Regions from separate parts of the Streptomyces sp. NPDC020780 genome, predicted to be linked through region 1. Evidence: riboswitches for the same ligand, from Rfam matches in the RefSeq annotation. Region 1 holds a riboswitch; the other holds the start of a gene.
The links. Region 1 has a riboswitch for S-adenosylmethionine ahead of thrC (threonine synthase). Riboswitches for the same ligand answer to the same signal wherever they lie in the genome.
Positions count from the first base shown of each region.

Region 1 (11,357 bases):
CGTCGAGGTCGGCATGGTCCCCCTTCCCGGACCGGAGGGGCCGACCGAGGGCTCGATGGGCGTCGCCGACTGGATGATGGGCTTCAAGCAGAACGACCACCGCGTGGAGATAGGCAAGTTCCTCGACTTCGCGTACGCCGACGAGAACGTGCTGGCCTTCGCCGACCAGTACGACCTGCTGCCCGTGACCGGCAGCGCCTCCGCGGCGATGGAGGCCGACGACAAGCACAAGGCGCTGCACGAGTTCCTGGTGGCCCTGCCGAACTCCCAGCTGTACCCGTTCGGCAAGACCTCCTGGGCGCAGACCAGCGAGGCGATCAAGGAGAACATCGGCTCCGCGGTCGAGCCGAACAGCACCCCGGAGAGTGTGCTGAACTCCATCGCGACCAGGGCACGGGAGGCGGAGAGCGCGGAGTAGGTTGGTTGATATGACCGCCGACGCCGCCGCCCCGCTCTCCGACCAGGAACGCGCGGTACTCGCCGTCGAGCGGCGTTCCTGGCCGGGCCCCGGCGCGAAGGAACGGGCTATCCGGGAACAGCTCGGCATCTCGCCGGTGCGCTACTACCAGCTGCTCAACGCCCTCCTCGACGACCGCCGCGCCCTGGCGGAGGACCCGGTGACGGTCAACCGCCTACGCCGGGTCCGGGAATCCCGCCGCAACCGCCGCTGAGGCGGACCGGCCGTCGCGGGCGGGGGTCCACCCTGCGTGCCCGCTGGGGCAGGGGCCCGCGAGCCTGCCGGCACAGGGCATCCCCTGCGCTTCTCGGTAAAGGGGAAACCGGGCGCCCCCCGGTACAGGGGACTTCAGCCCTGCCGACGTTTGCGGCGCGGGGGGCGGGGCGGAGCCCGGGGTTCGGGAAGGGGCGGGCAGGAGAACAGGCCCGCCGGACGCGTGGCCCACCTCCAGCCCCCGCCCACCTCCAGCCCCCGCCCACCCGAGGGCTCCGGTCACCGGCAGGCGCAGGCCCCGCGCACCTGCCCGCACGTGGCTGACTCCCAGGCCTCGCCCCATCCGGACAGGCCCCGCACCCAGGCGGGCCCCCGCCGAGAACCCCCGGTCCCCCGATACGCTCGGACCATGGGCAATCCGGATCACTCCCTCCCGACCCCCACCCCGACCCCCACCACCCAGGCCGGCCGAGAAGGCCTGGCCGCGCTCCTGGCCCGCCCCGACCGCGCGGTCGTCGCGCTCGATTTCGACGGCACGCTCGCCGAGATCGTCCCGGACCCGGAGCAGTCCCGCGCCCACCCCGGCGCCGTACCGGCGCTCTCGGCGCTCGCACCGAAGGTCGGCTCGGTCGCCGTGATCACCGGCCGGCCGGCCGGCATCGCGGTCCGCTACGGCGGCTTCGCCGGCGTGCCCGGCCTCGATCACCTCGTCGTCCTCGGGCACTACGGCGCCGAGCGCTGGGACGCCGTCACCGGCACCGTGAACGCCCCCGCGCCGGACCCCGGGGTCGCCGGCGTCCGCGAGGAGCTCCCCGGCGTGCTGCGCGAGGCCGGGGCGAAGACCGGGGACGAGGACGGCGTCCGGGTCGAGGACAAGGGCCACGCGATCGCCGTGCACACCCGCCGCGCCGCCGACCCCCGCGCCGCCTTCGAGACCCTGCGCGGCCCGCTGGCCGCGCTCGCCGCCCGGCACGGCCTCATCGTCGAACCGGGCCGCCTGGTCCTGGAGTTGCGCCCCCCGGGCATGGACAAGGGCGTCGCGCTGGAGGAGTACGTACGGGAGACGGGCGCCGAGTCCGTCCTCTACGCGGGCGACGACCTCGGTGACCTCGCCGCGTACACCGCCGTCGACGAGCTCCGTAAATCCGGCGTCACGGGCCTGCTGATCTGCAGCGGCGGCGAGGTCCCCGAACTCGCCGCGCGTGCCGACCTGCTGCTGCCCGGCCCCGCCGCGGTCGTCGAGTACCTCGCATCCCTGGCCCAGCGCATCGGCGCGTGACGCGGCACCCCGCCCGTCAGCGACGGCTGCGCTGCCGACGGGCGGAGGGAGTGAGAGCTACTCCGTGCGGAGGGCGTCCAGCTGGTCGAGGAACCACTGCTGCGGCGGCAGCGAAATCGCCGCGGCGGCCAGCCTCTTGGTGCGCGCCGCTCGCTCGTCGTCGTCCATCGTCAGCCCCTTGTGCAGCGCCGCCGCCGTGGCGGACACGTCATAGGGGTTGACGACGAGCGCGTCCTCGCCGAGCTCCTCGTACGCCCCGGCCTCCCGTGAGAGGACCAGCGCGCAGCCGTTGTCGGAGACGACGGGGACCTCCTTGGCGACGAGGTTCATGCCGTCGCGGATGGGGTTGACGAGGGCCACGTCCGCCAGCCGGTAGGCCGCCAGCGAACGCGCGAAGTCGTCGTCGAGGTGGAGCAGGACCGGGGTCCAGCCGCCCGTGCCGAACTCGGCGTTGATCGTGTGGGCGACCCGCTCGACCTCGGCCGTGTAGTCGCGGTACACGGCGAGGTCCTGCCGGGAGGGATAGGCGAACGCCACGTGCACCACGCGCTCGCGCCATTCAGGATGTTCCTCCAGCAGGGCCCGGTAGGCGTGCAGTCCGCGCACGATGTTCTTGGACAGCTCGGTGCGGTCCACCCGCACGATGGTCCGGCGGCCCTCGCCGATCTGTTCCCGCAGGGTCTCCATCCACGCGTCCACGTCGGCCTCGTGGGAGCGGCGGCGCAGGAACTCCGCGTCGGCGCCGAGCCCGTGGGCTCCGACGCGGGTGCGCCCGGTGCCGCCGAGGATCGCGGTGCAGCACCCGATGAACGCGTCCGCCCAGCGGTGGGTCAGGAACGCGGCCCGGTCGGCGCCCAGGATGCCGCGCAGCAGTTGTTCGCCGATGTCGTCGGGCAGCAGCCGGAAGTAGTCGACGGGCGCCCACGGAGTGTGCGAGAAGTGCCCGATCCGCAGGTCGGGGCGGAGTTCGCGGAGCATGCCCGGTACCAGCGAGAGGTGGTAGTCCTGCACCAGGACGGCGGCGCCCTCGCCCGCCTCCTCGGCGAGCGCCTCGGCGAAGGCCCGGTTGTACGCCTCGTAGGACGCCCACTGACGCCGGAACTCCGCGTCGAACACCGGCTCGACGGGGGTCTGGTAGAGCATGTGGTACACGAACCAGAGCACGGAGTTCGCGATGCCGTTGTACGCGTCGGCATGGACCCCGGCGTCGATGTCGAGCATGCGGACGTCCGGCTCGGACAGGCCTCGCCGGACCGCCTCGCGGTCGCTGTCGCTGAGGGCCGCGCACACCCAGAGCTTGTCCTCGACGGCGCTGAGCCCGGAGACGAGGCCGCCCCCGCCGCGCTTGGAGCCGAGGGAGCCGTCCTCGCGCAGCGAGTACGACACCGGGCCGCGGTTGGACGCGACGAGGACCTGTGCAGCGTGCTCGGAGACCATGTGCGGAACCTAGCCCGATCGGGGAGGTGTCAAACGTGAGGAATCAGGCCGCGCGGCGGGCCGCGTACTCGGTGATCTCGAGCATCGGCGGCCGTTCCTCCGTGTCGACGGGGTACGTGTGCGGGACGAAGCCGTTCTCGCCCCGTTCGAACTGGGTGATCTCGGGCCGCACGATGGTGCCCCGGGCGAGCCGGAGCTGGGCCGTGCGGTAGATCGTCGCCGCCATCCTGCCCAGGGCCTGACCGTCCTGGTGGCGGTGTCTGCGTTCGCCGACGTCCACCTGGGCCAGGGCGTCGAGCCCCACCGTGTTCAGGGCGTCGATGAGCAGGCCCAGCTCCACTCCGTAGCCGACGGGGAAGGGCAGCTGTTCCAGCAGGGAGCGGCGTACCGCGTACTCGCCGCCGAGGGGCTGGACGAAGCCGGCCAGCTGGGGCCAGTGGAGGTTGAGCAGGGGGCGGGCCATCAGTTCGGTCACCCGCCCGCCCTGACCTGCGGTTCCGTTGAGCGGGCGGTCGTACATCGCCTTGACGAAGTGCACGCCGGGATCGGTGAGGAGGGGGCCGACGGTGCCGGAGACGAAGTCCGGCGAGAACTCCCTGAGGTCGGCGTCGACGAAGCAGAGGATCTCGCCGCCGGTCACCAGGAGTGACCGCCAGAGCACTTCCCCCTTGCCGGGGACGGCCGGTATGCGCGGCAGTATCTCGTCGCGGTGCACGACCCGGGCGCCCGCCTCCCGGGCCACGGCGGCGGTGCGGTCGGTGGAGCCGGAGTCGATCACCACGAGTTCGTCGACCAGCGCGACGCGTTCCATGAGCTCACGCCGGATCGTCTCGACGATCGTTCCGACCGTCGCCTCCTCGTTCAGCGCGGGCAGCACGACACTGACGGTCGTACGGTGCGGATCCTGTGTCCTGGCGGCCACGAGCCGGTCCAGCGGGCGATCGGCGGCTGACCAGGAACGCCTGCTCAACCAGCGTTCCATCTCTTCCGGCACGGTCGATTCTCCCTGGGTGTGATCCATCTCGCGGTACGGACGACTGGTTCGACCGTCCGATGTGTCGGTTACAGTCTGAGCAACGCGGATGAGCCTCGCACGTCGGGGTGGGTCCGCGAACAAATGCCCGGGTCCGCGACCCGGTGCCACAGCGCTCATCCAGAGGGACTGAGGGAACGGCCCGTCGAAGTCCCGGCAACCCTCCTGCCGACCGCGAGGTCACGGTGGGGAAGGTGCCAATTCCGTCTTGTGGCGAGATACGTCGCAAGGAAGATGAGGAGAAAGGGCCTCCGCCATCATGGCCGTGCAGACAGTTGTAGCCGACACCGATTCTTCCACCGTGGACCTCGGTCCCGCCGCGGCACTTTCCTGCCGCGAATGCGGCGAGCGTTTCGAACTCGGCCCCCTTTTCGCCTGCGCGTCGTGTTTCGGGCCGCTCGAAGTGGCCTACGACCTCCCGAGCGGCTCCCCCGACGAGCTGAAGAAGCGCATCGCCGAGGGCCCGGACAACATCTGGCGCTACGCGCCGCTGCTGCCGGTCCCCTCCGACGTGGCGGACAAGCCCAACATCAACCCCGGTTTCACCAAGCTGGTCAAGGCCGACAACCTCGCCCGTGAGCTCGGTGTCACCGGCGCCCTGTACGTGAAGGACGACTCCGGCAACCCGACGCACTCCTTCAAGGACCGTGTCGTCGCCATCGCCGTCGAGGCCGCCCGCGCCTTCAGGTTCACCACGCTCTCCTGCTCCTCCACGGGCAACCTCGCCGGCGCGGTGGGTGCCGCGGCGGCCCGTGCCGGCTTCCGGTCCTGCGTGTTCATCCCGCACGACCTGGAGCAGGGCAAGGTCGTCATGGCCGCGGTGTACGGCGGCGAGCTCGTCGGCATCGAGGGCAACTACGACGACGTCAACCGCTTCTGCTCGGAGCTCATCGGCGACCCGCTCGGCGAGGGCTGGGGCTTCGTCAACGTCAACCTGCGCCCGTACTACGGCGAGGGCTCCAAGACCCTGGCGTACGAGATCTGCGAGCAGCTGGGCTGGCGGTTGCCCGACCAGCTCGTCATCCCGATCGCGTCGGGATCGCAGCTCACGAAGATCGACAAGGGCCTCCAGGAGCTGATCAAGCTCGGCCTGGTCGAGGACAAGCCGTACAAGATCTTCGGCGCGCAGGCCGAGGGCTGCTCCCCGGTGTCCACCGCCTTCAAGGCAGGACACGACGTCGTGCGGCCCCAGAAGCCGAACACGATCGCGAAGTCCCTCGCGATCGGCAACCCGGCCGACGGCCCGTACGTCCTGGACATCGCCCGGCGTACCGGCGGGGCCGTGGAGGACGTGAACGACGAGCAGATCGTCGACGCGATCAAGCTGCTGGCCCGGACCGAGGGCATCTTCGCGGAGACCGCGGGGGGTGTGACGGTCGGTGTGACGAGGAAGCTGATCGACGCGGGCCTGCTCGACCCGGCCCTGACCACCGTCGTCCTGAACACGGGCGACGGCCTGAAGACGCTCGACGCCGTCGCCCCGACGACCGGCCTGTCGGCGACGATCCGGCCCAGCCTGGACGCGTTCCGCGACGCCGGCCTCGCCGCCGGCAGCTGACCACCCGAGACCGAAGGAAGGCACCCCCATGAGCGTCAAGGTCCGTATCCCCACCATCCTCCGCACCTACACGGGCGGCCAGGCCGAGGTCCCGGCCGAGGGCGCCGTCCTCTCCGAGGTCATCGCGTCCCTGGAGAAGGACCACCCGGGCATCGCCGCGCGGGTCCTGGACGACCAGGGCAAGCTGCGCCGCTTCGTGAACGTGTACGTCAACGACGACGACGTGCGCTTCGAGGGCGGCCTGGACGCGGCCACGCCGGACGGTGCCGGCGTCTCGATCATCCCGGCCGTCGCCGGAGGCTGACGCGGCTGCCGGACGTCCGTGCCGGCTGCGCGACGTGACCACGATGACCCCCTCCGCGAGAGAAGCGGAGGGGGTCATTCTGCATGGTTGAGCGGGGTACAGTTGGGGAAGCCCCCGCAGCTGCCCGTGCCACGCGCATATGAGAATGCGCCCGGACGCGACGAGAAGCAGCCAATGTGCGTGCACTCCTTGCGTCATAAGTGGCCTTTGTCTGGCCCGAGTTGCCCTGGAATCTTGCGAGTTACCCCTGTCCGGGCGTTCCCGTGTGCCCAGAATTCTCGTCCGACTGACCTGTTGCAGAGGGCAGTTGGGCAGATACATTCGGCCGCGGTCGACGCGTTCCGGCGCACGCCGCCCCCTCCTGTCGGGGGGTGAGTTTGACCCGGGTCCGCGAAGTGCGGTCCTGTGCAAGGGCCAGTAATAGGGGAGTTAGGCATGGCTCAGGGCACCGTCAAGTGGTTCAACGCGGAGAAGGGGTACGGCTTCATCGCGGTCGACGGTGGTGCGGATGTTTTCGTCCACTACAGCGCGATCCAGATGGACGGATACCGCACCCTCGAAGAGGGTCAGCGAGTTGAATTCGAGATCTCGCAGGGCCAGAAGGGGCCGCAGGCGGACATGGTCAAACTCGCCGTCGGCTGAGCTCGGCGCGGTCGGCCGACCACACCGAACACTACTCGCACACGCGGGGCCCGTACCTCCTCGGGGGGACGGGCCCCGCGTGCGTCCGGGCGCGGCGTGCGGCGCGCCGGGCGCCTCCCTCCGTGCGGGGTCACTGGCGTCCCCGGGCGCGCCACGGGCCGGTCGGGCGGCCCCCGCGCGCGGTGGCGCCCCGCCTTCGGGGCTGTCCACGGGCCGGGACGTACGCCCGTCCCACCTGCCGTTCGCACCTTCGCCCGCAGCGAGCCATCCTCGAAGGCGCTTGCACTCGAAGGGGTCGAGTGCTAATCATTGGCGTTAGCACTCTCCAGGTGAGAGTGACAGAACGTGGACCGGGCCGGTGAGGCCCGCAGGCCTGGTGGGGCAGGGAACCACCGGGCACGCTGGCCGTCCGTCGCGGGCGCCTCTCGGTCCGGAGAAATCCTTCCCCAAGCTCTCAACTGCGTTCGAGCAGGGGAGACCCCATCAGTCCGGGAGGACCACTTCACATGGCCAAGATCATCGCGTTCGACGAAGAGGCACGGCGCGGTCTCGAGCGCGGGATGAACCAGCTCGCCGACGCCGTCAAGGTCACCCTCGGCCCCAAGGGCCGTAACGTCGTCCTCGAGAAGAAGTGGGGCGCGCCCACGATCACCAACGATGGTGTTTCCATCGCCAAGGAGATCGAGCTCGAGGACCCGTACGAGAAGATCGGTGCGGAGCTGGTCAAGGAGGTCGCCAAGAAGACGGACGACGTCGCCGGCGACGGTACGACCACCGCCACCGTTCTCGCCCAGGCTCTCGTCCGCGAGGGTCTGCGCAACGTCGCCGCGGGTGCCAACCCGATGGCTCTCAAGCGCGGCATCGAGAAGGCCGTCGAGGCCGTCTCCGCCGCTCTGCTGGAGCAGGCGAAGGACGTGGAGACCAAGGAGCAGATCGCTTCCACCGCCTCCATCTCCGCTGCTGACACCGAGATCGGCGCCAAGATCGCCGAGGCTATGGACAAGGTCGGCAAGGAAGGCGTCATCACCGTCGAGGAGTCCCAGACCTTCGGTCTGGAGCTGGAGCTCACCGAGGGTATGCGCTTCGACAAGGGCTACATCTCGGCGTACTTCGCCACCGACATGGAGCGTATGGAGACGTCGTTCGACGACCCGTACATCCTGATCGTCAACTCCAAGATCAGCAACGTGAAGGACCTCCTTCCGCTGCTCGAGAAGGTCATGCAGTCGGGCAAGCCCCTGCTGATCATCGCGGAGGACGTCGAGGGCGAGGCCCTGTCGACCCTGGTCGTCAACAAGATCCGTGGCACCTTCAAGTCCGTGGCCGTCAAGGCTCCGGGCTTCGGTGACCGCCGCAAGGCCATGCTCGGCGACATCGCCATCCTCACCGGTGGCACCGTCATCTCCGAGGAGGTCGGTCTCAAGCTGGAGAACGCCGGCCTGGACCTGCTCGGCACCGCCCGCAAGGTCGTCATCACCAAGGACGAGACGACGATCGTCGACGGTGGCGGCGAGAGCGACCAGGTTCAGGGTCGCGTCAAGCAGATCCGCGCCGAGATCGAGAACTCCGACTCGGACTACGACCGCGAGAAGCTCCAGGAGCGCCTCGCGAAGCTGGCCGGCGGCGTGGCCGTCATCAAGGCCGGCGCCGCCACCGAGGTGGAGCTCAAGGAGCGCAAGCACCGCATCGAGGACGCGGTGCGCAACGCCAAGGCCGCCGTCGAGGAGGGCATCGTCGCCGGTGGTGGCGTGGCTCTGCTCCAGGCCTCGGCCGTCTTCGAGAAGCTCGACCTGACCGGTGACGAGGCCACGGGCGCCAACGCCGTGAAGCTCGCGCTGGAGGCCCCGCTCAAGCAGATCGCCGTCAACGGTGGTCTCGAGGGTGGCGTCATCGTCGAGAAGGTGCGCAACCTGCCGATCGGTCACGGCCTCAACGCCGCGACCGGCGAGTACGTCGACATGATCGCCGAGGGCATCATCGACCCGGCGAAGGTCACGCGCTCCGCCCTGCAGAACGCCGCGTCCATTGCCGCGCTCTTCCTCACCACCGAGGCCGTCATCGCCGACAAGCCGGAGAAGGCCGCCGCGGCTGCTCCGGGCGGCATGCCGGGCGGTGACATGGACTTCTGATCCCCGGATCAGCAGTTCAGGGCAGTACCCGCAGTATCTGAACGACGTCGGCCCCCCGGGATTCGTCCCGGGGGGCCGACGTCGTTCCGGCCGACGGTTCAGCCGACACGGGTTCAGCCGGTGCCGGGCCTGCGGCGGCGCATCCACCACGTGGGGGCCCGGCCCGTCCTACGGCCGCGCCCCGGTGTCCTTCTGGCGGGTGGCTCGCCGCGTTACGAGAGACCTCGGCAGGCATGTTTCTCACTTGCTGCCAAATGGACGGTGCCGACCGCTTACATGGTTAGCGTGAACGACCGAGCCCATCGGCCTCCAGTCCGAGGAGCATCATGGCGCTGGTCACGGGAGCGTCGGGCGGAATAGGCGCCGAGTTCGCCGCGAGACTCGCCCAGCGCGGCGCGGACATCGTCCTCGTCGCCCGATCGGGCGACAAACTGGAGGCACTCACCTCGTCCCTGCGCTCCGCATACGGAGTGCGCGTGTTGACGGAGAAGCTGGACCTGCGGGTGGTGACCGACGCGCCGTTCGTGGGGGCGCCGGACTCGGTGGACGGGGAGTGGGGCCATCCGCCGGGCGCGCTGAACGAGATCTGGCACCGTGGACGAGTGGCGCGACCCGCCGAGTGTCCGCGCCTCCGGAGCGTCCTGCACGACCCGTACGACGGCGAGGGTGCCTGGGTCCCGAAGGGGCCGATCCGCCCGGCGGCCGGGGCAGGTGGGGTGGTCAGCCGCGGCCGCGGGACCAGGACGTCCTGTCCGGGCGCGGCACCAGGCCCGCCCGGACCGACGCCATCCGCTCCCGCACGCCGCCGGTGGGGACGGCACCGGGCGGGCCCGTGGGTGCTGTGTTCCCCTCGCCCCGGCACGGCCCGCAGAGCCCGCCGCGCAGGGCCTCCGGGCTGCCCGGGGCGCGGCACTCGCCGCATTCCAGGGTGATCAGCGCCGACCGCTCCACCGGGGCGGGCCGGTGCGGTGGCAACTTGTCCGTCAGCCGCCTGCGGAGCAGTGAGGCGGCGTGGTGCACAGGCGTGGGCAGCCCTGTGGACAGGGCGCCGACGATCTCGGCCTCGGTGGCGCCCCGCTCGAACCACTCGCCGACCTGGGGCTCCAGGCCCGCGCACTCCGCCGCCGACAGGCTCAGCGCGGGCGCGGTACGGCCCAGTGCGGCCAGCAGGGCGAACGCCCGGGACCGGGTGGGCCGTTCGCGTCGCTCGACGGGCACGTCCCCGCGCTCGAAGGCCTCCCACCACGCGTCGTCGCGTGCGGTACGGGAGAAGAAGGTCCGCGTCACCCAGAGCATGACCCTGTCGGTGGTGACGCACTCGCTGCCCCGGCGCAGATGTCCGGCGGCCTGGAGCCTGTTGAGCGCCGTGCGCAGCGCGCACTGCCCGTACGGGAGCGTCCTGGCCAGTGTCTTCACGGAGATGTCCGAGCCGTCGGGCAGCCGGTCGATGTAGGACGCGATGGCCGCCTCGCGGGGCGCCAGGTGTGCGAAGTCGGTTCCGGTGCGCGGCCGTTGGCCGGGGGCGGACCGCTTGCCGTAGCCGGGACCGGCCATGGGGTGGGCGGCGGCGGGTGCGGATACGTGCGGGGGGCAGGGGGTGGCACTAAGCTGCTCGACAGCCATCAGTTCGCCGCTTTCGATCTTGGTGGTCAGACCCCTGTTCGGTGTTGGCGCACCGGCGGGGGTCGTTCTATGCCATGGCGCACGCTAGAGCGTCGCCACGCTGCGTGGCAAGTCAGTCACGAGAAGTCAACCCGTTGGTGAGGGTGGGTGGGTGGGCACAGGCCCTCCACCCATTCCTCCGAAAGAGCGCTCGGACTCCAGGACTTGAGCCCCGGGCCCAGTACCGGCTCCCACCTGCGGGTTCCTCCGTAGCCGGCCCGCCGCGTCCGCAGGGGGCGCGGGGAGCCCGCGGTGGTGGACACCGTCCACCCGCTCTCGGAGATCGCCACCGCCCACCGGGCCTCGGAGGCGGGCGGCGTACGGGGCAAGCACGTCATCCAGGTGGTCCGAGCCGCCCCGCACTCACACGCCGAGGCCGGCGTCCCGCGCCAGCAGGGCGGCCTGCACCCTGTTCTCGCACCCCAGCTTGGCGAGTATGCGGCTCACGTACGTCTTCACCGTGGCCTCGCTCATGTGGATCCGCTGACCGGCGTCCGCGTTGGACAGGCCCTCGCCCAGCAGGGCCAGGACGTCCCGCTCGCGGCCCGTCAGCTTCTCCAGCCGGCGGCGGGCGTCCTCCGCCCGCTGCGCGGTCCCGCCGGTGGCCAGCGAGTCCACGACGTGCCGGGTGGCCCCGGGCGAC
Region 1 is NZ_JBIRTB010000008.1:264,975-276,331, reverse strand. It holds gene ACH4VO_RS17855 (extracellular solute-binding protein) at 1-418, shown strand, start outside; gene ACH4VO_RS17850 (DUF3263 domain-containing protein) at 429-671, shown strand; gene otsB (trehalose-phosphatase) at 1,080-1,949, shown strand; gene ACH4VO_RS17840 (trehalose-6-phosphate synthase) at 2,007-3,386, opposite strand; gene ACH4VO_RS17835 (glucosyl-3-phosphoglycerate synthase) at 3,430-4,380, opposite strand; SAM riboswitch class I at 4,533-4,660, shown strand; gene thrC (threonine synthase) at 4,679-5,977, shown strand; gene ACH4VO_RS17825 (MoaD/ThiS family protein) at 6,006-6,281, shown strand; gene ACH4VO_RS17820 (cold-shock protein) at 6,717-6,923, shown strand; gene groL (chaperonin GroEL) at 7,430-9,052, shown strand; partial or broken gene ACH4VO_RS17810 (SDR family NAD(P)-dependent oxidoreductase) at 9,379-9,543, shown strand; gene ACH4VO_RS17805 (hypothetical protein) at 9,773-10,675, opposite strand; partial or broken gene ACH4VO_RS17800 (zinc-binding dehydrogenase) at 10,967-11,062, shown strand; gene ACH4VO_RS17795 (response regulator transcription factor) at 11,078-11,357, opposite strand, start outside.

Region 2 (11,357 bases), on a different contig from region 1:
GTCGAGATCCACGAGCCGCTCGGCCCGGAGCAGCTGTACGCGCTCACGGCGCACGAGCAGTACAAGCCGCTCGAGATCGGCCCGACGGTCGACGAGAACGGTGTCGAGCGCAAGCCGTCGGCGCTGCAGAAGCTGCGCGCCAGGCTCAGCCGGAGCTACTACGGCGAGGGCAACCAGATCGCCAAGCCCACCGCCGAGGAGTACAAGGAGATCACCAGCGGCCACGGCCACCACTGATCGACCCAGCTGAACGCCACAGCGGGAGCCCCGTCCATCCGATGGACGGGGCTCTTCGCTGTCCTGGCGGCTGGATAGGGTGGAGTCATCACCCCTATCGGCTGTGGACCCCCAGGAGCGGACCATGAACGTTGCGACCCCGGACGGCGGCGACAGCGTGGCGGCCCGTACCTGGCCCGGCGTGCTGACCCCCCTCCTGCGCGGTGAGGACCTGACCGCCGAGGACACCGCGTGGGCCATGGACCGCATCATGAGCGGCGAGGCCACCGACGTGCAGATCGCCGGGTTCGCGATCGCGCTGCGGGCCAAGGGGGAGACCGTCCAGGAGGTCACCGGCCTCGTCCGTGCCATGTACGAGCACGCCCACACCATCCACGTCCCCGGCCGCACGGTCGACATCGTGGGCACGGGCGGCGACATGGCCAAGACGGTGAACATCTCCACCATGTCGGCGATCGTCGTCGCCGGGACCGGCGCCAAGGTCGTCAAGCACGGCAACCGCGCCTCGTCCTCGGCCAGCGGCGCCTCGGACGTCCTGGAGAAGCTCGGCGTCAACCTCGAACTCAGCCCGCAGCGCGTCGTCGACGTCGCCGAGGAAGCCGGCATCACCTTCTGCTTCGCGGTGAAGTTCCACCCGGCCCTGCGCCACGCGGCGCGGGCCCGCAAGGAGCTGGGCACCCAGACCACGTTCAACATCCTGGGCCCGCTCACCAATCCCGCCCAGGTGCGCTCCCAGGCCATCGGGGTCGCCGACCTCAGGATGGCGCCCATCGTCGCGGGTGTGCTCGCCGAACGGGGCAACTCCGCACTCGTCTTCCGCGGCGACGACGGCCTCGACGAGCTGACGACGACGGCGACCTCGCGGGTCTGGACCGTGCGCGACGGCACGGTCCGCGAGGAGCCGTTCGACCCCCGGGACGTCGGCCTCGACCTGGTGCCCGTCGAGGCGCTGCGAGGCGCGGACGCCTCGTACAACGCGGACGTCGCCCGCCGGCTGCTGGACGGGGGGACGGGGCCGGTGCGCGACGCCGTGCTGCTCAACTCGGCCGCCGCACTGGTCGCGCTGGACCCGGGCGAGGGCACGCTCACCGAGCGGCTCGCCGCAGGGATCGCGCGTGCCGCCGAGTCGATCGACTCGGGCGCGGCCAAGCGCGCGCTGGAACGCTGGGTGGTGGCCAGTCACGCCTGAGGCGGCACCGTCCCGAGCAGGGCGCAGTCCGGATCGCGGACTGCGCCCTTGCGCGTGCGGACAGGTATGGCAAGATGCTGCGCAGGTCATGAGTGACAGCGACTACGGCCCCGGCCCGCTGTCCGGCAACCCTCCGTCCGTGGCGGGGTGCCCCGGGTGAAGACCGGGCCGCAGGCAGCGAGGTCTGCGGCAAGCGCGGGCCCCTCGGCATCTCGTATGCCACCCCTTGGGGTCCTGGTCCCAGGGAGCCTCTTGTGAGCAAGCGAATGCGATAGGGCGCCACGCCCTCCTCCGCACACCTTTCTTCTTTCCTTCCCCGTGCCGCCGTGTGTTTCCGGACCGCCGCACGAGGATGTCGCCTGCCTGTTACGGGAGTTCGCCATGTCTGTCTCCACCGCTGCCGTCGACCCGTCCGTGTGTGCCCCGCTGCCGGTTCTGGGCGCGGATGTCACCGTTCCGCTCGTCACGGGCGGCAACGTCACCTACGCCGCCCTCGATTACGCGGCCAGCGCCCCGGCACTCCAGCGGGTGTGGGACGACGTGGCCGCCTACGCGCCGTACTACGGCAGCGTGCACCGGGGTGCCGGGTACCTCTCCCAGCTCTCCACCGACCTCTTCGAGAGCAGCCGGGCCTCCGTGGCGGACTTCCTCGGCTGCCGTGCGGACGACCAGGTGGTGTTCACCCGGTCCACGACCGACTCCCTCAACCTGCTGGCCGCCGTGCTGCCCGCCGGCTGCCAGGTGTTCGTGTTCGAGACCGAGCACCACGCCTCCCTGCTGCCCTGGCGGGACGCCCCGGTGACGTACCTCGACGCGCCGCGCACCCCGGCTCAGGCGGTGCAGACACTGGAGCGGGCGCTCGCCGGCCGCGCCTCCCACGGCCCGGCGCTGGTCTGCGTGACGGGAGCCTCCAACGTCACCGGCGAGCTGTGGCCGGTGCAGGAGCTGGCCGCCACCGCCCACGCCCACGGCGCGCGGATCGTGCTCGACGCGGCGCAGCTGGCCCCCCACCACCCCGTGGACATCACCGCGCTGGACGTCGACTGGATCGCCTTCTCCGGGCACAAGCTGTACGCGCCGTTCGGTTCGGGTGTGCTCGCGGGACGGGCCGACTGGCTGCGGGACGCGGAGCCGTATCTGGCGGGCGGCGGGGCCTCCCGCAAGGTAGCCCGGCGCACCGACGGCGGGGTGGACGTCGAGTGGCACACCACCGCGGCGCGGCACGAGGCCGGGTCGCCCAACGTCATCGGCGTCTACTCGATCGCCGCGGCCTGCAGGGCGCTGACCGAGGCCGGGTTCGACCGGCTGGTCGCGCGTGAGCAGCAGCTGGTCGCCAGGGTCCGTGAGGGGCTGGCCGCGGTCCCCGAGGTGCGGGTCCTCTCGCTGTTCGGCGACGACGCCCCGCGGGTGGGTGTCCTCTCCTTCGTCGTCGAGGGCTGGAACAGCTCGCACTTCGCCGCCGCGCTCTCCGCGGAGTACGGCATCGGCGTGCGGGACGGGCTGTTCTGCGCGCACCCGCTCGTGCGTACCCTGCTGGGCGCCGAGGCCCAGGACCCGGGCGAGTGCGGCGCGCCGGACACCGAGCCGGGGGAGAGGTCCCTCAACGCCATCCGGGTGAGCTTCGGGGCCGGGACGCCGGACGAGCACATCGACCGGTTCCTGGGCGCGGTCCGGGAGCTGGTGAGCGGGGGTGCCCGCTGGACCTACCGCACGGAGGACGGCCGCTGCGTCCCGGACCGGGGCACGGCCCAGGTCTGACCGGCGGGGGTACGCGTACGGCTTCGGCCGGGAACGGGAGGCGGTGCCGTTCCCGGCCGAAGCCGTACGCCCTGCGGCCGGACCTCAGGCGTCGAGGCCGATGGCGAAGGCCGCCTCGAGGTCGTGCTGGGAGTACGTACGGAAGGCGACGTGGGTGTCGGTGCCCTCGACGCCCGGGATCTTGCTGATGCGGCCGGGGATGACGTCGGCCAGGTCGTCGTGCCGGGCCACCCGGACCATGGCGATCAGGTCGTACGTCCCGGTGACCGAGAAGACCTCGCTGACGCTGTCCAGCGCGGCGATGGCCTCGGCGATCTCGGGAATCCGGTCCACGCTGGTCTTGATGAGCACGATCGCGGTGATCACGGGTGGCTTTCTCCCTCGGTGGCCGTGGCTGGAGACTTCACTCTAGAGCCTCCCCCCGGAGCCCTGCCCCGGTAGCGTCCCCAGGCGTAGAGGAACCCTGCGGCGAAGCCCGCCACGTGGGCGAGGTAGGCCACGCCGGGGCCGCTGCCGGCTCCCTGGGCGGCCAGCCACTGCAGGACGAACCAGAACACGAGCACGATCCAGGCGGGGAACCGCAGCGGCAGGAAGAACAGGAACGGGAAGAGGCTGGTGACCCGGGCCCTGGGGAAGAGGTAGAGGAACGCCCCCAGGACCGCCGAGATCGCCCCCGACGCGCCCACCAGGGTCTGGTCCGAGCCGGAGTGCACGACCGCGTAGACCACCAGGGCGAAGTAGCCGCAGCAGACGTAGAAGAAGGTGAACTCGACGCGGCCCATGCGCTCCTCGGCCATGGCGCCGAAGACGTACAGGAAGAGCATGTTGCCCAGCAGGTGCAGCCAGCTGCCGTGGACGAAGAGCGCGGTCAGCGGGGTGAGCGCCGCGTGGGCTGAGCCGCCGCGCAGCTCGCTGGGGATGACGCCCCACCGTTCGAAGTACCCGGCCTGGGCGGCGAGCAGGGCGTCCGGACCGCCGCCGTAGGTGGGATTGAAGCCGGAGAGCGGGCTGACCAGGAAGACGGCGCTGCACAGCGCGATGAGTCCGTGCGTGACGGGGCCGCTGCCTGACGCGGCTGCCGCCGCCCATTCCCCGGCCCGCTTCCGCCAGTCGACATGCCGCCAATCGATCACGTACAGAGCATGACGCACCGGCGAAGAACGGGACAGACCGCCTCGCCGTATTGAAGGGTATCCACAAGGCCGTAGGGTTGCCGCAGGACATCGCAGTTCGACGACGCACCGCGAGACCGAAGCCCGGTACGCAAGAAGACTCGACGGACGACGAAAGAGGACGCAACGATGACGACGGTTCCCCTGCCGACGGACGGGACCCGCTGGCGGTGCACGCTCTGCGGCAATCTCACCCGTTTCGATGTGACGCGCTCCTCGAAGGTCGTGGAGTACGTGCATCTCGACCTGGCCGGGGAGTCGAGTGTCGAGGAGCGCGAGGTGGTCAGTGAGACCATCGAGTCGGTGCGCTGCCGTTGGTGCAACGCGGTCGACCAGATCGAGCTGGTCGCCAAGCCGGGTGCCGACTCCTGACGGGGCCGTGCGGACAGACATGTTGGGGTGATGGATGGTGGAGCAGCCGACAGGCGGCGCCGAACCGGCCGACACGGCCGGCGGCGACGCGGAGTCGCTCGACCGTCCGCTGCCCGAAGGCGTACGCCGAAGGGTCGTGACGCTGGTCTCGGACGCCTTCGGCGGTTTGACCGTGACCGAACTCCCCCCGCAGCTGCGCCAGTACGCCCGTTTCACACCGACCCGGCGGGTGAAGTTCGCGGGGAACGCCATGGCGGCCGCACTGGCGAGCGACCCGGTCTTCCGCCGGCGCATCGCCGAGCGGGTCGGCCGGAGCCAGCCGGAACTGGCGGACGCGCTGGAGAGCGGCGCGCCGCCCGCGGCGGCCGATCCGGCCGACGTGGCCGCGGCGGCCTACGTGCTGCGTCCGTCCGGCTGGGCCGAACTGGTGGCCGCCGCGGGCGAGGAGGTCCAGCGGGCCGGCGCCGAGCGCGTGGACGAGGAGACCCGGCGCGAACTGGACAGGCTCCGCGAGGAACTCGGCCGGGCCCGCGTCCGGACGAGGACCGAGACCGAACGGCTGCGCGCGGAGTTGGAGGCCACCCGCAAGGAGGCCGACTCCCTGCAGCGCAAGCTGCGCAGTGCGCTCAGCGAGGTCAAGCGCGGTGAGGCGGCGCTGCGCAAGAACGCGGCCGAGACCGACGCCGTGCGCGCCGAGGCCGCGGCGCAGGTCTCCGCCGCCGAGAGCGAGTCCCGGCGCCTCAAGGCGCGTCTGGCCGAGGCGGAGGCCTCCGTGGAGGCGAGCCGCAGGGCGGCCAGGGAGGGGCGCTCGGTCGAGGACATGCGGCTGCGGCTGCTCCTGGACACCGTGCTGGACGCCGCTCAGGGACTCCGCCGCGAGCTGGCCCTGCCGCCCTCCTCGATCCGCCCGGCGGACGGCGTCGAGGCGGTGGAGCCCGGCCGGATGTCGCCGAAGGACATTGCGGCCAGGGCCCTTTCGGAGACCGATCCGGCCCTTCTGGACCAGTTGCTCGCCCTGCCGCAAGCGCATCTGATCGTCGACGGCTACAACGTCACGAAGACCGGGTATCCGCAGATGCCGCTGGAGAAGCAGCGGTTGAGGCTCCTGGGTGGGCTCTCGCTCCTCGCGGCGCAGACGGGGGCCGAGATGACCTGCGTGTTCGACGGGGCCGAGCTCGCCGCCCCGGTCCTGCTCGCCCCGCCGCGCGGGGTACGGGTGCTGTTCAGCAAGGCGGGGGTCACCGCCGACGAGCTGATCAGACAACTGGCGCGTGCCGAACCGCCGGGCAGACCCGTCGTGGTGGTCTCGACCGACCGTGAAGTGGCCGACGGAGTGGCGAAGGCGGGCGCGAGACCGGTGGCGTCCGTATTGCTCCTGAAGCGGCTTTCGCGCGTCTAGCGAGTCTTGTGTGCCGTCGGCGACCCTGGGTGCCTTGTCGGTTTTCGGGGAACGTACCGTCAATTCCCGGTCACACGCGGTGGGATGAAAGTAGAGATGTGCAGGGTGTGACGAGATTTTTCTTGTGAGGATTTGAACTGATCACAAGATGGTCACTAAGGTCAGGCCTCGAACCTTCGCACGGTTGATCGCCCATTCGGGGTGACGGCGAAGGAACCGCCGAGTCCGTGACGTGCACGGAGCCGGGGATCTCTTCTCCCCCCATAGCCCGGTAGGCGGCCCGAGGAAGAAGGAGCTCGCCTTCGTGGGGTCCCACCGTCGTCCCAAGCAGCCGAGCCGCGCCCGCGTGACCGTGCTCACCGCAACCGCCGCTGCTGCCGTGGCCCTGACTTCCCAGGCCGCTCACGCCGACCCCAAGCCGACCAAGAGCGAGGTCAAGGCAAAGGTCGACAAGCTCTACCACGAGGCCGAGATCGTCAACGAGAAGGCCAACGGCGCCAAGGAGAAGCAGGACAAGCTCAAGAAGCAGGTCGACGCGCTGCAGGACAAGGTGGCCCGCGGGCAGGAGGAGCTCAACACCCTGCGCGGTGAACTGGGTTCGCTCGCCACGGCGCAGTACCGCTCCGGCGGCCTCGACCCGTCCGTCCAGCTGCTGCTCTCCTCGGACCCGGACGACTTCCTGGAGCAGGCCTCCGCGCTCGACCAGCTGACGGCCAAGCAGGCCCAGTCGCTCCAGAAGATCCAGGCCAAGCAGCGCACCCTCGCGCAGCAGCGCCTGGAGGCCCAGGGCAAGCTCGACGACCTCGCCGAGGTCCGCAAGACGCTGACCGAGAACAAGAAGAAGTACCAGGTCAAGCTGACCGACGCCCGCCAGCTGCTGAACACCCTCACCGCCGCCGAGCGCGCCAAGATGGCCGAGGACGACCAGCGTGCCAGCCGTGCCGCCAGCGACCGGGTCGAGCTCGGCAACGAGGCCCCCGCGTCCGGCCGCGGCGCCGCCGCCCTCCAGGCCGCCGCCACGCAGATAGGCAAGCCGTACTTCCGCGGCGGCACGGGCCCCAACTCGTACGACTGCTCGGGTCTGACCCAGTGGGCCTACGCCCAGGCCGGCGTCCAGATCACCCGCACGACCTACACGCAGGCCAACGACGGCGTGCGGATCGGCCGCAGCGCGCTCAAGCCGGGCGACCTGGTCTTCTTCAGCAGCACCTCGCACGTCGGCATCTACGCCGGCAACAACCAGGTCCTGCACGCCCCGTACCCGGGCAAGAACGTCCGGTACGAGGCGATGGAGTACCTCGGCTCCTTCCAGTTCGGCGTGCGCATCAGCTGACCCCCGAACGGGCGAACCGCCGCCCCCGCACCGACGCCCGCCCCGCCGGAGACCCCAGGTCACCGGCGGGGCGCCGTCGTCCGCGCCCCGCACCTCCGCGTACCGGTGTGCCCTGCCCCCTCGGCCGGCCGCCCGTCTCCTCGGTCACCCGCGTCCGACCGTACGATCGGCTGGATGACTGTTCGAACGCAGGACGCGCGGCGGGGGCGTACCCGCACTCGGAGCGCGGCGGGTGCCGTGCTCGCCGGGCTGCTCCTCACGTCGGCCTGCGCCGCACCCCGGGAGCCCGCACCGGGACTCACCGCCGAGGACGTCGGCGGCGCCCTGGACCGGCGTGCCGCCGCGGTCATGGCCCACGACCCCGAGGGGTACCTGGCGGGGACCGACCCCCGGGCCGTGTCGTTCCGGGCGGCCCAGCGCACCGAGCTGGCCAACCTGGCCGACGTACCCCTGGAGTCCTGGGCGTACGAGGTGAAGGACGTGACCGGCCGGGGCGCCGACCGGGCCACCGCGGACGTCGAGCTCCGCTACCGGATCACGGGGTACGACAGCGCCCCCATGTCCGCCTCCAGGACGGTGGAACTGGTCCGCCGGGGCGAGGGCGGCCACTGGTACATCGCCGCCGACCGGCCCGCCGAGGACGCCCCCGGGCTGCTCTGGCAGCAGGGCGACGTCGAGGTCGTCCGGGGCACGCGCAGCCTCGTCCTCGGGGTCGGCCGGAGCGGCGAGGAGCTCCGGCGGATCGCCGCCACCGCGGACCGGGCCGTGCCGGCCGTCTCCGGAGCCTGGCCGGAGCGCTGGGCCCGGCGGGTGGTGGTGCTCGTCCCCCGGTCCGTGGAGGACATGGCGGGGCTCCTGGGATCGCCCGCGGCGAGCTACCGGGGCATAGCGGCCGTCACCACGGGTGAGGTCGGCGGCAGCGGCCGGACGCCCGCGGACCGGGTCGTCGTCAACCCGCAGGCGTACGGGATGCTCGGCGAGTTCGGGCAGCGGGTCGTCCTCACCCACGAGACGACGCACGTGGCGACCCGGGCCGTCACCACGGCAGCCACCCCCGTCTGGCTGTCCGAGGGCTTCGCCGACTGGGCCGCCTACCGTGAAGAAGGCCGCACCGCCCGGGAGATTGCCCCCGAGCTGGCCGAAGCCGTCCGGCACGGCGAGCTGCCCGCGGCGCTGCCGGCGGACGGGGACTTCGGTTTCGGCGAGGACCCGGCGGAGCTGGCGAGGGCGTACGAGGGCGGCTGGCTGGCCTGCGCGCTGATCGCGCGGGACTGGGGCGAGGACGGGCTGATCGCCTTCTACCGGGCCGTGGGGAGCCATACCGGGCGCGACGGGGCGGTGGAGAAGGCCCTGCAGTCGGTCCTGGGCACGACCCCCGAGGACTTCACGGCGCGCTGGCGGGAGTATCTGCGCGCCCGGCTCGGCTGATCCCCTCCGCCTCCCCGCGCCCGTGCCCCGCCTTCGGCACGGTCTCCCGCCACAGCCGCCACCCGGCGGTGACCGTCGCCGCGACCAGCAGACCGTTGCGTACGGCGATCAGCACCACCCCCCACGCGTCGCTGGCCACCACCTGCGCGAAACCCAGCGGGAACTCCAGCAGGGTCACACCGGTGGCCACCAGGACCAGCCGGGCGGGCAGCACCATCCGGCTGCCCCGGAACACCAGGCACACCGCGCCGAGCCCGACCAGCCACACCATGTACTGCGGACTGATGACGCGGCTCGTCACCGTGAACAGCAGCACCGCGGTGAAAGCCGCGTCCGCCGTGGTGTGCACCGCGAACACGCGGGCCCGCAGGCGCCACAGCAGGAGCCAGCCGAAGCCGAGCACGCTCAGCGCCAGGGCCAGCGTGCTCACCAGCGCCACGTTCGGCCCGGCGAACTCCATCGAGCCGTAGCGCAGTTCCACCCGGCCCTCCCAGCCGAACTGCCGCGCCCCGTGGAAGACCAGCGCCCCCAGCGACTCGACCTCCAGACCCCGGTCCCGCTGGAACGTCAGGAACGCGAACGCCCCGGGGAGCGCCGCCGAGGCGGCGAGGGCCAGCACACCGGCCGTCACCGCGGCCGCCACCCAGGCCCGCCGTGTCGCCCGCCCCCGGGCCGTGCCCGCCAGCAGCAGCACCGGCCACACCTTCAGCAGCGCGCCGAACGCCGCCAGCGCGCCCATGACCCGCGGGTGGCGCACCCCGGCCAGCAGCGCCGCCACCGCCACGGCCGTCACCATCAGGTCGTACCGCGCGTACACGGTCGGACCGAGCAGCGGTACGCCCACCACCCACATCCAGACGCCCGCGCCGCGCGTGCCGGGGCGCCCGGTCGCGTACAGCAGGAGACCGAACGTCAGTGCGTCACACACCAGGACGATCACGAAGAAGGCGGCGGCGTACTCCAGGAAGGGCAGCAGCGCGGGGGAGAGGATCGCGAGCGCCGCGGCCGGCGGGTACTGCCAGGTGACGTCGTCCAGGGGGTACGAACCGGATCGCAGGACCTCGTACCAGCCCCGGTAGATCCCCGAGACGTCACTGGTGACGTCCGGACCCGGCACCGTGAAGGCGCCGGACACCTTGAAAACGCAGAGCAGCAGCACCGCGCGGGTGATGCCCCATACAGCGAGGGCAGCACCCCGGCCGCCCGTGCCCGTCCTGACCGTCATGCAGGACATGATGCGCATTCCACCCGTGCGGGAGCCGTCAGGCAGGGCCGTCGGGCCGCCCGGTACTGTCGGCGGCGATGGACAAGACCCTGATCGTGACGAACGACTTCCCGCCCCGCCCCGGCGGGATCCAGGCCTTCCTGCACAACATGGCGCTGCGTCTGGACCCCGGCCGGCTCGTCGTCTACGCCTCCACCTGGAAGCGCGGTGCCGAGGGTGCCGAGGCCACCGCCGCCTTCGACGCCGAACAGCCCTTCACCGTCGTACGCGACCGTACGACGATGCTGCTCCCCACCCCCCGGGTCACCCGGCAGGCCGTCGGGCTGCTGCGCGCGCACGGCTGCTCCTCCGTGTGGTTCGGCGCCGCCGCCCCGCTCGGGCTGATGGCACCGGCGCTGCGCAGGGCCGGAGCGCGCCGGATCGTGGCCACCACGCACGGGCACGAGGCCGGCTGGGCCCAGCTGCCCGCCTCACGCCGGCTGCTGCGGCGCATCGGCGAGGGGACGGACACCCTCACCTACCTCGGCGAGTACACCCGGTCCAGGATCGCTCCCGCGCTCACCGCGCAGGCCGCCGGGCGCATGGTGCGGCTGCCGCCGGGGGTCGACGAGAAGACCTTCCACCCGGGCTCGGGCGGGGACCGGGTCAGGGCCCGGCTCGGGCTCACCGACCGGCCCGTCGTCGTGTGCGTCTCCCGGCTCGTCCCGCGCAAGGGCCAGGACACCCTCATCCTCGCCATGCCCGCCGTCCTGGCGCGGGAGCCGGACGCCGTCCTGCTGATCGTCGGCGGCGGCCCGTACGCCCGGCAGCTGGAGAAGCTGGCCGCCGAGACCGGTGTCTCGGACTCCGTGCGCTTCACCGGGCCGGTGCCCTGGGAGGAACTGCCCGCGCACTACGGGGCCGGGGACGTCTTCGCCATGCCCTGCCGCACCCGGCGCGGGGGCCTCGACGTCGAGGGCCTGGGGATCGTCTACCTGGAGGCGTCCGCGACCGGTCTGCCGGTGGTGGCGGGCGACTCGGGAGGGGCCCCCGACGCCGTACTCGACGGCGAGACCGGGTGGGTGGTGCGGGGCGGCTCGGCCGAGGAGTGCGCCGACCGGATCGTCACCCTGCTCGGCGACCCGGAGCTGCGGCGGCGGATGGGGGAGCGGGGCAGGGCCTGGGTCGAGGAGAAGTGGCGCTGGGACCTGCTCGCCGAGGAGCTGAAGGCGCTGCTCTGAGCGCACGACGGGCGGGCCCGCACG
Region 2 is NZ_JBIRTB010000009.1:210,570-221,926, forward strand. It holds gene ACH4VO_RS19460 (ubiquinol-cytochrome c reductase cytochrome b subunit) at 1-237, shown strand, start outside; gene trpD (anthranilate phosphoribosyltransferase) at 362-1,426, shown strand; SAM riboswitch class IV at 1,511-1,628, shown strand; gene ACH4VO_RS19470 (aminotransferase class V-fold PLP-dependent enzyme) at 1,808-3,184, shown strand; gene ACH4VO_RS19475 (Lrp/AsnC family transcriptional regulator) at 3,269-3,550, opposite strand; gene ACH4VO_RS19480 (rhomboid family intramembrane serine protease) at 3,547-4,317, opposite strand; gene ACH4VO_RS19485 (hypothetical protein) at 4,486-4,728, shown strand; gene ACH4VO_RS19490 (NYN domain-containing protein) at 4,766-6,127, shown strand; gene ACH4VO_RS19495 (C40 family peptidase) at 6,432-7,460, shown strand; gene ACH4VO_RS19500 (hypothetical protein) at 7,635-8,888, shown strand; gene ACH4VO_RS19505 (glycosyltransferase family 87 protein) at 8,845-10,113, opposite strand; gene ACH4VO_RS19510 (glycosyltransferase family 4 protein) at 10,191-11,333, shown strand.
Region 2: another riboswitch for S-adenosylmethionine. It lies ahead of ACH4VO_RS19470 (aminotransferase class V-fold PLP-dependent enzyme); the one in region 1 lies ahead of thrC (threonine synthase).